One region of the Streptomyces sp. NPDC088400 genome, then DNA from elsewhere that is predicted to be linked to it. Evidence: riboswitches for the same ligand, from Rfam matches in the RefSeq annotation. Region 1 holds a riboswitch; the other holds the start of a gene.
What was found. Region 1 has a riboswitch for cyclic di-AMP ahead of ACIQD6_RS20205 (M23 family metallopeptidase). Riboswitches for the same ligand answer to the same signal wherever they lie in the genome.
Positions count from the first base shown of each region.

Region 1 (7,030 bases):
CCGATGGCGCCCGACTGGGTGAAGAGGCCGATGCGCCCCCGGTCGGGAGGTTCGGGCGCGAGTGAGGCGTTCAGCCGGACGGAGGTGGCGGTGTTGATGATCCCGAACGCGTTCGGACCGATGATGCGCATCCCGTACGAACGCGCCTGCCGCACCAGTTCGCGCTGGGCCCCCTTTCCGGGATCGCCGCTCTCCGCGTAGCCGGCGGTGAGGACCACCAGGCCCTGGACGCCGTGCTGGCCGCAGTCCGCGACCGCTTCCGGCACCCGTTCCGCGGGAACGGCGAGGACGGCGAGGTCGACGGGCTCTCCGATCCGCGCCACGGAGCGGAACGCGGGGACGCCGTCGATCTCGTGTCGGTCCTCGGAGAAGGCGCTGTTCACCGCGTACGTACGGCCGGTGAAGCCCGCGTCGAGCAGATTGCGCAGGACCGTGCGGCCGACGCCGCCGGACGCGCGGCCGGTGCCGACGACGGCGACGGAGCCGGGTGCGAGCAGCCGCTGCACCGAGCGGGCCTCGGCGCGCTGTTCCCGGCCGCGCTGCACGGCGAGGGACTCGGCGGTGGGTTCGAGGTCGAGAGTGAGGCGTACGGAGCCGTCCTCGAAGCTGCGCTTCTGGGTGAACCCGGCGTCCCGGAACACCTTGATCATCTTGCTGTTGGCGGGCAGCACCTCGGCGGCGAAGCGCCGGATACCGCGCTCGCGGGCGACCGCGGCGATGTGTTCGAGGAGGGCGGAGGCGACTCCGCGCCCCTGGTGGGCGTCCTGGACGAGGAACGCGACCTCTGCCTCGTCGGCCGGCGCGGACGCGGGCAGTCCGCGCCGGTCCGTGCGGTCGTACCGGACGGTCGCGATGAACTCCCCTCCCACCGTCACCGCGAGCCCCACCCGGTCCACGTAGTCGTGGTGCGTGAACCGGTGCACGTCCTTGTCGGAGAGGCGCGGGTAGGGGGCGAAGAAGCGGTAGTACTTCGACTCGTCGGAGACCTGCTCGTAGAAGCTGACCAGACGCTCGGCGTCCTCGGTGGTGATGGGCCGGATCCGGGCGGTGCCACCGTCGCGGAGCACCACGTCCGCCTCCCAGTGCGCGGGGTAGACGTGATCCTGCGGCTTCTCCATGTCCAAAGCGTACGGCGCGAGCCCGGCAGGGGCGGGTCCGTAGCCGGGGGCCGGGTTCCCTGCCTGGCCGGAGGCCGTGGAGGGCTCTGGTACCGGGCCTGTTCGGGGCCGACAGATGAACTTTCGACGGCACATGAGAGGCTGGTGCAGGCATCATTTTGAGACTTTTTGCGACTTGAAGGGCAATACCATGGCTGAGCGCCGCGTCAATGTCGGCTGGGCCGAGGGCCTGCACGCCCGTCCCGCCTCCATCTTCGTCCGCGCCGCCACGGCCGCCGGCGTCCCCGTGACGATCGCGAAGGCCGACGGTAACCCCGTCAACGCCGCCTCCATGCTCGCGGTGCTCGGCCTGGGGGCGCAGGGCGGCGAGGAGATCGTGCTCGCTTCCGAGGCGGAGGGCGCCGACGCCGCTCTGGACCGGCTGGCGAAGCTGGTTTCCGAGGGCCTCGACGAGCTTCCCGAGACGGTCTGACACCCGACCGTACCGGGTAATTCCGCAGCGGAGCCGTGGTGTGCTGAATTCAGCACACCACGGCTCCGTTCTTTTGTGCCGACAGCTCGCGCGGATAACGCGTACGGATAAAGCGTACGGGCAGCAGGAAATAAGCCCCGCATATTTATGTTCTTTGTATACGGCTGGATTGTTAAGTACGGACGCTCGCGGTGTTTACGGCATGTTGCGAAGGCCTCACTCTTTCCCGGATCCGGCCTGGTTTCCGCAGCCTGTGCGTCGCCGCCGTCCGCTCCGCGTGCAGGGCCGTGAGCGCCCGCGCCCGCTCCGCGTCACCACGGGCCACCGCGTCCACGATCGCGCCGTGCTCCGCCCAGGACTCCACGGGGTGGGCGGGCTGCTCGGCCACGTACATCCATGCGATCTTGTGCCTGGTCTGGGTGAGCAGGGCGATCAGCCCCGGGCTTCCCGACGCCTGGGCGAGCGTCTCGTGGAACCAGGCGTCGAGCGAGCGCAGATCCTCGCCCTGGCCCCTGCGGGCCCGCTCCTGGCCCAGCCTGACCAGGCCGCGCAGCACCTTGAGGTGGGCCTCCGTGCGGCGCTGGGCGGCGCGTGCGGCACCCAGCGGCTCCAGCAGCAGCCGCACCTCCAGGAGATCCCCCGCCTCCTGCTCCGAGGGCTCGGCCACACACGCGCCGGCATGGCGGCGGGTGGTCACGAAGCCCTCCGACTCCAGGGTGCGCAGGGCTTCGCGCACCGGGACGCGGGAGACGCCGTAGCGCCGTGCCAGCTGCTCCTCGGTGAGGCGGCTGCCCCGCTCGAACAGACCGGAGACGATGTCGTCGCGGATCGCCGTGCATACCGAGTGCGCGGGAATGCGCATGTCCGAACCTCCGACTTAATCCGCGCGAAACTCTGCTGATTGACGCCTGTTCCGTGACTCTATTGCAATCAGCACGAATTTCCGATGGGGAGTCGGAATCCATGGATATCTTTTGGCCAGAGCGGCGGATACGGAAGGCCACCGGACCGCTCGAAAGGCTCCGGGCGGCACGGAAGGCCACGGAGGGCGCGGAAGCGCACGAAGGCCCCGGCACGGGCCGGGGCCTTCGGACGAGCGAAGTGATCGGAGTGTCAGTCCGAGCGATCGGTCGGAGCGGTCGGTCGGAGTGCTTCGTCAGACGTTCACGCCGTGCGCGCGCAGGTAGCCGACGGGGTCCATGTCGGAGCCGTAGTCCGGGCTCGTGCGGGCCTCGAAGTGAAGGTGCGGCCCGGTGACGTTGCCGGTCGCCCCCGAGAGACCTATCTGCTGCCCCGGGGTGACGCTCTGGCCGACGGAGACGCCGATCGAGGAGAGATGGCCGTACTGCGTGTACGTGCCGTCCTTCATCTTGAGCACGATGTTGTTGCCGTACGAACCGCCCCAGCCCGCCTCGACCACGGTGCCCGCGCCGACGGCAACGACCGAAGTGCCGGACGCCGCGCGGAAGTCGATGCCCGAGTGGCTGCCGGAGGACCAGAGGGAGCCGCCGCTCTGGTAGCCGGTGGTGACGTACGAGCCGGCGACCGGGAGCTGGAAGGCGTTGAGGCGCTTGCGCTCGGCCTCACGGGCCGCACGGGCCTCCTCGGCACGGATCTCCTTGGCGCGCGCCACGGCCTTGCGCTTGGCCTCCGCCTCCGCCACGGCCTGTGCCTTGGCACGGGCGGCGGCCTGGTGCTGGGCCTCCGCCTGGGTGTCGACCGTGCCCGCGAGGGACTCGTCGATGGTGATGGCCTGGGCCAGGCCGGTCTGCTGGGCCGCCTGGACGTCGGTGGTGGCGGCGAGTGCCGGGGAAGAGGCCAGGGTGCCGATGACTCCGGTCGCGGTGAGAGTCGCGGCGCCGGCGACGCTCGCGCCCTTGCGGCTCATTCTGCTCCGGGCACGATGCTTCCCGGTGGCACGGGTGAACGCCATGAAGTGGCTGGTCCTTTCCTTCCTTCTCGCCTACCGGGTTAGCTGACGGGTTCGGAGCAGGAAGGTCTCCTACGGGCCCCTCCGCGCCGGTGCGCGAAGGCGTCCGATTCACCCCAGGGACTACGTGGGTCCCCGGCTCCCCAGGCTCGCGCCTGACGGGGACTCGGCGATGACTGTCCGACGCCGCGGTGCGGCGCAACTGGCGAACAGCCGGACCGACGCTAAGCGGGTCATCTTTCGTTCGCCAAACAGACAGGAAGTTTTGTTGGCATCGCCACAGGGCAGACGGGCAACCTCTCCAACAAAACGGACATACCACGGGAACCCCGGCGACAGGTGTCGCCAGGGTTCCCTCCTGAGGCCGGATCAGCCGGTGACGACGGTCACTTCACCGATACCGAGAGCCTTGACCGGCTCCTCGATCTGGGCGGCGTCACCCACGAGCACGGTCACCAACCGGTCCACCGGGAAGGCGTTGACGGCCGCGGCGGTCGCCTCCACGGTGCCGGTCTCCACAAGGCGCGCGTACAACTGCGCCTGGAAGTCGTCCGGGAGGTGCTGCTCGACCTGGTCGGCCAGCGTGGCCGCGACGGACGCCGCCGTCTCGTACTTGAGCGGTGCCACCCCCACCAGGTTCTGCACGGCGACGTCCCGCTCGGCGTCGGTGAGGCCTTCGGCGGCGAGGGTGCGGAGCACCGTCCAGAGGTCGTCCAGCGCCGGGCCGGTGGACGCGGTGTCCACGGAGCCGCTGATGGCGAGCATCGCGGCGCCCGTCACCCCGCCCGGGGTCGAGGGAGCCGAGGAGCGCAGCACCTGGCCGAAGGCCCGTACACCGTAGGTGTAGCCCTTCTCCTCACGCAGCACCCGGTCGAGCCGGGACGTGAGGGTGCCACCCAGGCAGTACGTGCCGAGCACCTGCGCGGGCCAGACCCGGTCATGCCGGTCCGGGCCGATACGGCCGATCAGCAGCTGGGTCTGGACGGCGCCGGGCCGGTCCACGATCACCACACGGCCCGTGTCGTCGGCGGTCACCGGCGGTACGGGACGGGGAGCGGCGGTATTGCCGGTCCAGGTGCCGAGGGAGTCGGCGAGCACCGCGTCCAGGTCGACGCCGGTGAGGTCGCCGACGATGACCGCGGTGGCCGTGGCGGGACGTACGTGCGCCTCGTAGAAGGCACGTACGCCCGCGGCGTCGATGCGCTCGACCGTCTCCTCGGTGCCCTGGCGCGGTCGTGACATGCGCGCGGAGGCCGGGAACAGCTCCTTGGAGAGCTGCTTGGCGGCGCGGCGGCCGGGGTTGGCGGTCTCGTGCGGGATCTCGTCGAGCCGGTTCCGTACGAGCCGCTCGACCTCGCTGTCCGCGAAGGCGGGGGCGCGCAGCGCCTCGGCGAGCAGCCCGAGCGCCTTGGGCAGCCGGGATACGGGGACCTCCAGGGAGACCCGTACGCCCGGGTGGTCGGCGTACGCGTCGAGCGTGGCGCCGCAGCGCTCCAGCTCGGCGGCGAACTCCTCGGCGGAGCGCTTGTCGGTGCCTTCGGAGAGGGCCCGCGCCATGATGGTGGCGATGCCGTCGAGCCCTTCGGGCTCGGCTTCCAGCGGTGCGTCGAGAATGATCTCGACCGCCACCACCTGCTGTCCCGGGCGGTCGCAGCGCAACACGGTCAGGCCGTTGTCGAGCGCGCCGCGCCCGGGGGCCGGGAAGGCCCAGGGCCGGGCTTCGCCGGCGGTCGGCTGTGGGTGGAAGTCCATGGTCACGGCAGCGTCGGTCACTGGTCCGCCCCCTCGTGCTCGTCGGTCTCGGCGTCGTCGTCATCGGCGGCGGTGAGCGGTTCGTACACCAGTACCGCCCTGTTGTCCGGGCGCAACCGCTCCGCGGCGACGGCCCGCACCTCCTCCGCCGTGATGTCCAGCACGCGCGTGACGGCGGACAGCGCCAGCTGCGGGTCGCCGAACAGGACGGCGAACCTGCACAGCTCGTCGGCGCGGCCGGCGACCGTGCCGAGCCGGTCCAGCCATTCGCGCTCCAGCTGGGCCTGCGCCCGCTCCATCTCCTCGTCGGTCGGCCCCTCGGCGGCGAGGCGGGCCAGCTCCTCGTCGACCGCGGTCTCGATCTCCGGTACCTCGACACCGCCGGACGTCTTCACGTCCAGCCAGCCGAGCGACGGGGCGCCCGCCAGGCGCAGCAGCCCGAAGCCCGCGGCGACGGCGGTACGGTCGCGGCGCACCAGGCGGTTGTGGAGGCGGGAGGACTCCCCGCCGCCGAGGACGGTGAGCGCCAGGTCGGCGGCGTCGCACTCGCGGGTGCCGTCGTGGGGCAGCCGGTAGGCGGCCATCAGCGCGCGCGCCGGGACCTCCTCCTGGATCTCCTCGCGCAGCTCCTCGCCGATGATGTCGGGGAGTGCGCCGTCACGCGGCGGCTGCTTGCCGTCGTGGGACGGGATGGAGCCGAAGTACTTCTCGACCCAGGCGAGCGTCTGCTCGGGATCGATGTCACCGACGACCGACAGCACCGCGTTGTTCGGCGCGTAGTTCGTACGGAAGAACGCGCGGGCGTCCTCCAGCGTGGCGGCGTCCAGGTCGGCCATCGAGCCGATCGGGGTGTGGTGGTACGGGTGCCCCTCCGGGTAGGAGAGAGCGGTCAGCCGCTCGAAGGCCGTACCGTAGGGCACGTTGTCGTACCGCTGGCGGCGTTCGTTCTTGACGACGTCCCGCTGGTTCTCCATGGATTCTTCGTCGAGCGCGGCGAGCAGCGAGCCCATCCGGTCGGCTTCCAGCCAGAGCGCCAGCTCCAGCTGGTGGGTGGGCATCGTCTCGAAGTAGTTGGTGCGCTCGAAGCTGGTGGTGCCGTTGAGGGAGCCGCCCGCTCCCTGCACCAGCTCGAAGTGGCCGTTTCCCTTCACCTGTGCCGAGCCCTGGAACATCAGGTGCTCGAAGAGGTGAGCCAGGCCCGTACGGCCCTTGACTTCATGGCGTGAGCCGACGTCGTACCAGAGGCAGACCGCGGCGACCGGGGTCAGGTGGTCCTCGGAGAGCACCACGCGCAGGCCGTTGGCCAGCCGGTGCTCAGTCGCTGTCAGGCCGCCGGTACCGGCCTGCGCTGTGGCCGTGTGACCCATGGGCATGTACGTCCCTTCGATCGCGATATGGAGAAGTCCTGCCACTGTATGCAAGCGTGCTGACACCTGGCGAAGTTCCCGTGCCGTCGGCCGTACCGCACACCCGCCGTCACCCCCTGTGTCACACCCGCTGACACACTCGCCGTCCGTCGTGCCGCACACGCGCGACGCGCTCTCAACGACGGGTCGAGGTCAGCGTTGTCAGTGGCGCGGTCCACAATGGTCCGCGTCAGTTCCAGTAGTTGTCGTACAGAAACCTGTGAAGGAGCCGCAGCAGCGATGGCCCGCCGCAGCACGAAGACCCCGCCGCCGGAGGACTTCGAGGAGAAGATTCTCGACATCGACGTGGTCGATGAAATGCAGGGCTCCTTCCTCGAGTACGCGTACTCGG
Region 1 is NZ_JBIVMZ010000007.1:377,272-384,301, forward strand. Features, by position in the region: gene ACIQD6_RS20190 (GNAT family N-acetyltransferase) at 1-1,118, opposite strand, end outside; gene ACIQD6_RS20195 (HPr family phosphocarrier protein) at 1,309-1,590, shown strand; gene ACIQD6_RS20200 (GntR family transcriptional regulator) at 1,763-2,452, opposite strand; gene ACIQD6_RS20205 (M23 family metallopeptidase) at 2,747-3,523, opposite strand; cyclic di-AMP (ydaO/yuaA leader) riboswitch at 3,537-3,702, opposite strand; gene ACIQD6_RS20210 (M16 family metallopeptidase) at 3,890-5,272, opposite strand; gene ACIQD6_RS20215 (M16 family metallopeptidase) at 5,290-6,645, opposite strand; gene ACIQD6_RS20220 (DNA topoisomerase (ATP-hydrolyzing) subunit A) at 6,919-7,030, shown strand, end outside.

Region 2 (7,030 bases), on a different contig from region 1:
CCGTGCTGCTGGCCGCCGGCGCCCCCGGCAAACGGATGGCCCTGCCCGGCGCCCGGATCCTCGTCCGGCAGCCCGTCATCGAGGACCCCGTCCAAGGGCAGCCGTCCGACCTGGCGATCCACGCGGACGAGATGCTGCGGCTGCGCGCGCTGCTGGAGTCCCTGCTCGTACGTCACACCGGCCAGAGCGCGGAACGGATCGCCGAGGACATCGAACGCGACAAGATCTTCACGGCTGCCGACGCCAAGGCCTACGGCCTGATCGACCACGTGATCGAGAACCGCAGGACCTCTCTCGACCTCCCCGGATCCACGGGCCCCACAGACCCCTCCGACCCCGCAGACCCCACAGCCCCCTCCGGCTCCTCCGGCTCCTCCGGCTCCTCCGGCGGACGGTGACCACCGGTGCTGCCTCCTGAACTGCCGCCGCTGCCCGCCCTGACCCGCGCCGAGGGCGACATGGTCGACAGCTACCTCCAGCTCGTCGATCTGCTCGGGCGGATCAACCCGGCCCGGGGCTCGGACACCTACGGCGCCCTCCGCGCCGCACAGGCACTCCCCGCCCGAGCCGCCGCCCTGCGGGACGCCCTGACGGCCATGCACACCCGCGGCGAGACCGAGCTGCACGCCGCGACCCTGGCCCGCGCGCTGCGGGTGCTCGACGGTGAGCGACGGGCGGGACGGGTCACGCTGCCTCCCGAACGCCCGGCCTGAGCACACCCCTGGCACCCCGGACGGCCACCCGACGACCGCCCGACGACCGTCCGGCCCTCCCGTATGGACGCGCCCATACGGGAACGGCTCGCTCGTTCAGCGTATGAACTGCATGGACGAGTCCGAGGAAGTGAGTTGCGCAATGCGGCGAGATCCGTAACGCGCCCCCCATTCCCCCGCAGCTACGGCCCTCATCAAGGCTCCGCGTCCGGGCCCGACACACCGAGTCGCCACCCATACGGATCAGACGTGATGAACTTCACATATCGTCGTTTCGGCCCGGATATCCGCCACGGCCAGGTCAAGATCCCTGCACGACAAGCCCCCGCCACCGCGGCGGGGCGGTCCGGGCGGACGCCGAGTCCTGCCGCCGTTCCGGATGACTGGTCGACAGGAGTGGATCGGCAGGAGTGGAGGACCCAATCAGTACGGGATGACCCGCGGTCCGGGCCGTCCCTCGGGGTGAAGCCGCTCACGCGGCCGGGCATCTTCGCCAGTCCGAACCCGACAGGTCATCTTTCACAGGCGGCTGACGAAGGGTTGCGCATGACTGCGCAGGCACATGTCCCGTCTTTGCTGTCCCGGACCGGAGCCGTATCGGTCCTCACACTCGCCGCTGTCGGCGGCACGATGCTCGCGCCCGGCGCGACACCCGACGCCTATGCCGCCACGCACGCGGTCAAAGCCATGAAGGTCGCCGCCTCGAAGCAGGGCTCCCCGTACCGGTGGGGCGCCACCGGGCCGTCCCGCTTCGACTGTTCAGGGCTGACGCTCTACTCGTTCAAGCGGGTGGGCAAGAAACTCCCGCGCACGGCGCAGCAGCAGTACAACAAGACCCGCCACATCTCGCGCTCCCATCGGCGCAAGGGGGACCTGGTGTTCTTCCACTACGGGAACAGCATCTACCACGTGGGGATCTACGCGGGCAGGGGCAAGATCTGGCACTCGCCGAAATCCGGGTCCAAGGTGCGGCTGGAGAGGATCTGGTCCAGGAGTGTCTGGTACGGGCGGGTGAAGTGAGCCGGTGAGGTGAGCCGGCGCACCGGATGTACGGCGCGGTGAACAGGGGCGGCCCCGGTCCACGGACCTGGACCGGGAGCGCTCCGGCAGCGTCCGATCGCGCCCGCCCCCTGTCCGGACCGTGTGTCAGCTCTGGACGGGGGCCGCCGTCCAGGGCAACGCGATCCAGACGGTCTTGCCGCCCTCCGGCGTCGGGGTGACGGAGACCCGGCCGCCGCACTCGGCCGCCAGCGAGCGGATGATCACCATGCCGCGGCCGTTGTCCTGCTGTACGGCCGCCGGCAGCCGCTGCGGCCAGCGCGGGTGGCTGTCGGTGACCCCCAGCCGCAACTCCCCGTCACGCTCCTCCAGCCAGACGTCGACCGTGAAGGTGGGCGACTGGCCGAGGGTGTGCTGCACCGCGTTGGTGGCCAGTTCCGAGACGATCAGCCGGACCGTGTCGGCGGTCTCGGCCTCACCGGGCAGACCCCATGCCGTCAGCAGGTCCGCGACGTATCTTCGGGCCGCCGGCACCGACGCGGGATCGCTCGGCAGTGTGATGGATGCTTCCTGATGGTCTGCCATGGCGATGCCGTCCCTTTCCCGCCGGACCGGACCCGGCACAGAGCGGATGCCTGCGCGGACGGCCTCGGACCGTGCTCCGCGCCAGCGTGCCACTCATGGTGCCGTTCTCCGGGCTGATCCACCGCGATATGCATATATCTGTCGCTCAAAGCGGTGAACCGTACTACGCGAGACCGTATTTGGGCCCCGGAAAGATACCTTCTCCGCGCGGCGCCGGATGGCGTCGGCCGGGAGAGCGCGGAGAAGGGTTAATTCATGCGGCATATTCCAGAGGTGCGTCGGCGCAGGCTCGGGGACGAATTGCGCAAGCTGCGACAGAGCGCGGGCCTCACGAGCGGGGACACGGCGCGGCTGCTCGGCTGGCATCAGTCGAAAGTCAGCCGGATCGAGACGGGCGTCAGCGGGGTGAAGGACGACGATCTGGCCGCGCTCCTGGATGCTCTGGGCATCTCCGATCCCCAACTGCGCGCTTTGCTGGGCGCGTTGGCGGGCGCATCGAGCGGCGGGCCCGGGTGGTGGATGGCGTACGGCGGCGTGATCCCGCCCCAGTACCGGGACTTCATCAGCCTGGAGTCCCAGGCCCGTACGGCGCGGACACTGGAGACCTCGGTGGTCCCTGGGCTGCTCCAGACGCCCTCGTACGCCCGCGCCGTGACGCGGGCCGCGCTGGAGGGACTGCCCGCCGCGACGGTCGACTCCCTGGTCGATGTGCGCCTCGCCCGCCAGGAAGTGCTGCGCGCCGCGCAGCCGTTGGAGCTGCACGCCGTGCTCGACGAGGCCGTGCTGCGGAGAGAGGTGGGCGGGCCGGAAGTGATGCGAGATCAATTACGGACCTTATCGCTGCTGGCCGGTCTGCCTCATGTGCGCCTCCAGGTACTCCCGTTCAGCGCCGGTGGCTATATCGGGCTCACTGGACCTTTCGTTATCTTCTCTTTTCCGCACATTACTGATCTGGATTTGGTCGTTCTCGACCACCTCACGAATAGCCTCTATCTTGAGCGGAAAGAAGACCTTGAGGCGTACTGCGCCGCGTTCCGCATCATGCAGGCGCACGCCCTCTCACCCAAGGATTCATTGGATCTCATCGCCGGGATCGGTGACGGCGCGTAGGGAGCATCATGTCCGCTTGCCTCGCACAGCCCCCAGTCCAGACTTCGGACTCCACTCTCCCCCCATCCCCCACTCCCCCCACCTCTCTTCCCACCGCCCCGGTCCCCGCCCCGGCCTGGCGGCGCAGCAGCTACAGCACCGGGGCGAACAACTGCGTGGAGTCCGCCCGCACCCGCGCGGACGGACTGGCCGTACGTGACTCGAAGGATGTGAACCTGCCGCATCTGTCCTTCACCCCGGGCGCGTGGACGGCGTTCGTCCACGCGTTGTGCGGGGAGGCTGCCGCGTCCTGAGCACGTTCACGTACACACCGGGACCAGAGCCCGGGACTCTCAGGTGGTGGGCCCGGGACAGTCGAGTACCGGATCTCAGCCGACGGACGCGGCAGCCCCCTCCGACGCCGTTGCCACGATCGTCCGTACCGCCGTGCCGATCTGTTCGTCCGTCAGGTCGGCACGCGCGGTGAGCCTGATCCGTGAGATGCCGTCCGGCACCGACGGCGGCCGGAAACAGCCCACCCCCAGGCCCGCCGCGCGACAGTCGGCCGCCCAGCGCACGGCCGCCTCCGGGGACGGCGCCTGTACGGAGACCACGGCGGCGTCCGGTCGTACGGCAGTCAGCCCCGCCTCCGTGAGCAGCCGGTGCAGCGTACGGGCCACCTCGCGGGCGCGCCCGGCCCGCGCGGGCTCCCGGCGCAGCAGCCGCAGGCTCTCCAGCGCGCCGCCGACGGCCGCCGGCGCCAGGCCCGTGTCGAAGATGAACGTGCGCGCGGCGTTGACCAGATGCTCGACGACCCGGGCCGGACCGAGGATCGCACCGCCCTGGCTGCCCAGGGACTTGGAGAGCGTGAGGGTCGCCACCACACCGTCCGCGCCCGCGATGCCCGCCGCGTTCGGCGTGCCCCGGCCGCCGTCGCCCAGGACGCCCAGACCGTGCGCGTCGTCGACGAGCAGGGCCGCGCCGTGCGTACGGCAGGCCTCGTCCAGTTCCCGCAGGGGCGCCGCGTCGCCGTCCACCGAGAACACCGCGTCGCTCACCACGAGCGCCCGCCGACCGGGGTGGGTGCCGAGTGTCTTGTGCACGGCCTCGGGATCCGCGTGCGGGACGACGGCGGTCTCGGCGCGCGACAGCCGGCAGCCGTCCACGATCGAGGCGTGGTTGCCCGCGTCGGACAGCAGCAGCGAGCCGCGCGCGGTCAGCGCGGTGAGGGCCGCGAGATTGGCCGCGTAACCGGAGGAGAGGACGAGCGCGGCCTCGAAACCGCAGAATTCGGCCAGTTCCCGTTCCAGTTCGGCGTGCAGGTCCGTGCTGCCCGTCACCAGCCGGGAGCCGGTGGAGCCCGCGCCCCAGAGACGGGCCGCGTCCGCGGCGGCCCCGGTCACCGCGGGGTGCCGGGCGAGGCCCAGATAGTCGTTGCTCGCCAGGTCCAGCAGGGCGGAGTCGGCCGGGCGCGGCCGGAGCGTACGGACCAGTCCCGACCGCTCGCGGGACCGCGCCTCGTCGTCGGTCCAGCCGAAGGGGTCCTGCACCATGTCTCCGGTCCTTTTGTAGGCTGCGCACAGACTCTAACCGGGGAAGCAACGGAACATGGTGTGGTGATGCACACACCTCGATCCCACGGTGTTGTTGGGTTCCTCCTTTGCCCGGGGCCGCCCGGTAGGCCAGGATCAGCACCATGGATCTGCTGAAGACGCTGGTGGAGAAGGGCCTGCGGCGCGAGCTGCCGACCCGCGAAGAGGCGCTCGCCGTACTGGCGACGTCCGACGACGAGCTGCTCGACGTGGTGGCCGCGGCGGGCAAGGTACGCCGGCAGTGGTTCGGGCGGCGGGTGAAACTGAACTATCTGATCAACCTCAAGTCCGGCCTGTGCCCGGAGGACTGCTCGTACTGTTCCCAGCGGCTGGGCTCGAAGGCGGAGATCCTCAAATACACCTGGCTGAAACCCGATGAAGCCTCGAAGATGGCGGCCGCCGGGGTCGCGGGCGGGGCCAAGCGGGTCTGCATCGTCGCCAGCGGCCGGGGGCCGACGGACCGGGACGTCGACCGCGTCTCGCGGACCATCGAGGCGATCAAGGAGCAGAACGAGGGCGTCGAGGTGTGCGCCTGTCTCGGACTGCTCTCCAACGGGCAGGGCGAACGGCTCCGGGCCGCGGGCGCCGACGCGTACAACCACAACCTCAATACGTCCGAGGCGACATACGGCGACATCACCACCACCCACACCTACGCCGACCGGGTCGACACCGTGCAGCAGGCCCAGGCGGCCGGCCTGTCCGCCTGTTCCGGGCTGATCGCCGGCATGGGTGAGAGCGACGCGGACCTGGTCGATGTCGTCTTCTCCCTGCGCGAGCTGGACCCGGACTCGGTGCCGGTCAACTTCCTGATCCCGATGGAAGGGACCCCGCTCGCCAAGGAATGGCACCTCACCCCGCAGCGCTGCCTGCGGATCCTGGCGATGACACGCTTCGTCTGCCCGGACGTGGAGGTCAGGCTCGCGGGCGGGCGCGAGGTGCACCTGCGCACCCTGCAGCCGCTCGCGCTCCACCTGGTCAACTCGATCTTCCTCGGCGACTACCTCACCAGCGAGGGCCAGGAGGGCAAGGCCGACCTCGACATGATCACGGACGCGGGCTTCGAGGTGGAGGGCGCGGACACGTCGACGCTGCCCGGCCACCGGAGCGGCGGCTGTGCGCCGTGCGGCGGGGACGAGGCCGGCGGGAACACCGGGGCATGCGGAGGCGGAGCCGCCGAGGGCGCCGGATCCGAGAGTGCCGGACGCGACAGCGGCGGGCACGAGAGCGGCGCGCCTCGTACGGAGGAAAGCTCCTCGGTTCGTACGGACCTGGTGGCGGTACGCCGCCGCGGCGCCGGTACGGACCTGGCTCCCAATGCCTGAGCTTGCCCCCCAAGAACTGCTCGCCCTGGACCGGGCCCACGTCTGGCATCCGTACGGCCCCATGCCGGGCCGTACCGAACCGCTGGTCGTGGAGTCCGCGTCCGGGGTACGGCTACGCCTCGCCGAACCCGCCCACGGACAGCGGGAGTTGGTCGACGGCATGTCGTCCTGGTGGTCGGCGGTCCACGGCTACAACCACCCCGTACTGAACGAGGCGGCGCACGGCCAGCTCGACCGGATGAGCCATGTGATGTTCGGCGGACTCACGCACGAGCCCGCCGTGCGGCTCGCGGCCACACTCGTGGACATCACCCCGGAACCACTGCGCCATGTCTTCCTCGCCGACTCCGGCTCGGTGTCGGTCGAGGTCGCGGTCAAGATGTGCCTCCAGTACTGGCGCTCCGTGGGCCGCCCCGCCAAACAGCGGCTGCTGACCTGGCGGGGCGGATACCACGGCGACACCTGGCAGCCGATGTCCGTGTGCGACCCCGAAGGCGGAATGCACGGCCTGTGGTCGGGCGTACTGCCGCGCCAGATCTTCGCGGACGCACCGCCGAGCGACTACGACGAGACATACGCCGACGGGCTGCGCGCACTGATCGCCCGCCACGCGGACGAACTGGCGGCGGTGATCGTCGAACCCGTCGTGCAGGGCGCCGGCGGCATGCGCTTCCACTCCCCCGAATACCTGCGGGTGCTGCGGGAAGCCTGCGACGAACACGGCGTG
Region 2 is NZ_JBIVMZ010000012.1:90,477-97,506, forward strand. Features, by position in the region: gene ACIQD6_RS27365 (ATP-dependent Clp protease proteolytic subunit) at 1-398, shown strand, start outside; gene ACIQD6_RS27370 (hypothetical protein) at 405-713, shown strand; cyclic di-AMP (ydaO/yuaA leader) riboswitch at 1,135-1,246, shown strand; gene ACIQD6_RS27375 (C40 family peptidase) at 1,260-1,733, shown strand; gene ACIQD6_RS27380 (ATP-binding protein) at 1,860-2,297, opposite strand; gene ACIQD6_RS27385 (helix-turn-helix domain-containing protein) at 2,553-3,407, shown strand; gene ACIQD6_RS27390 (DUF397 domain-containing protein) at 3,416-3,700, shown strand; gene ACIQD6_RS27395 (8-amino-7-oxononanoate synthase) at 3,776-4,939, opposite strand; gene bioB (biotin synthase BioB) at 5,083-6,303, shown strand; gene ACIQD6_RS27405 (adenosylmethionine--8-amino-7-oxononanoate transaminase) at 6,296-7,030, shown strand, end outside.
Region 2: another riboswitch for cyclic di-AMP. It lies ahead of ACIQD6_RS27375 (C40 family peptidase); the one in region 1 lies ahead of ACIQD6_RS20205 (M23 family metallopeptidase).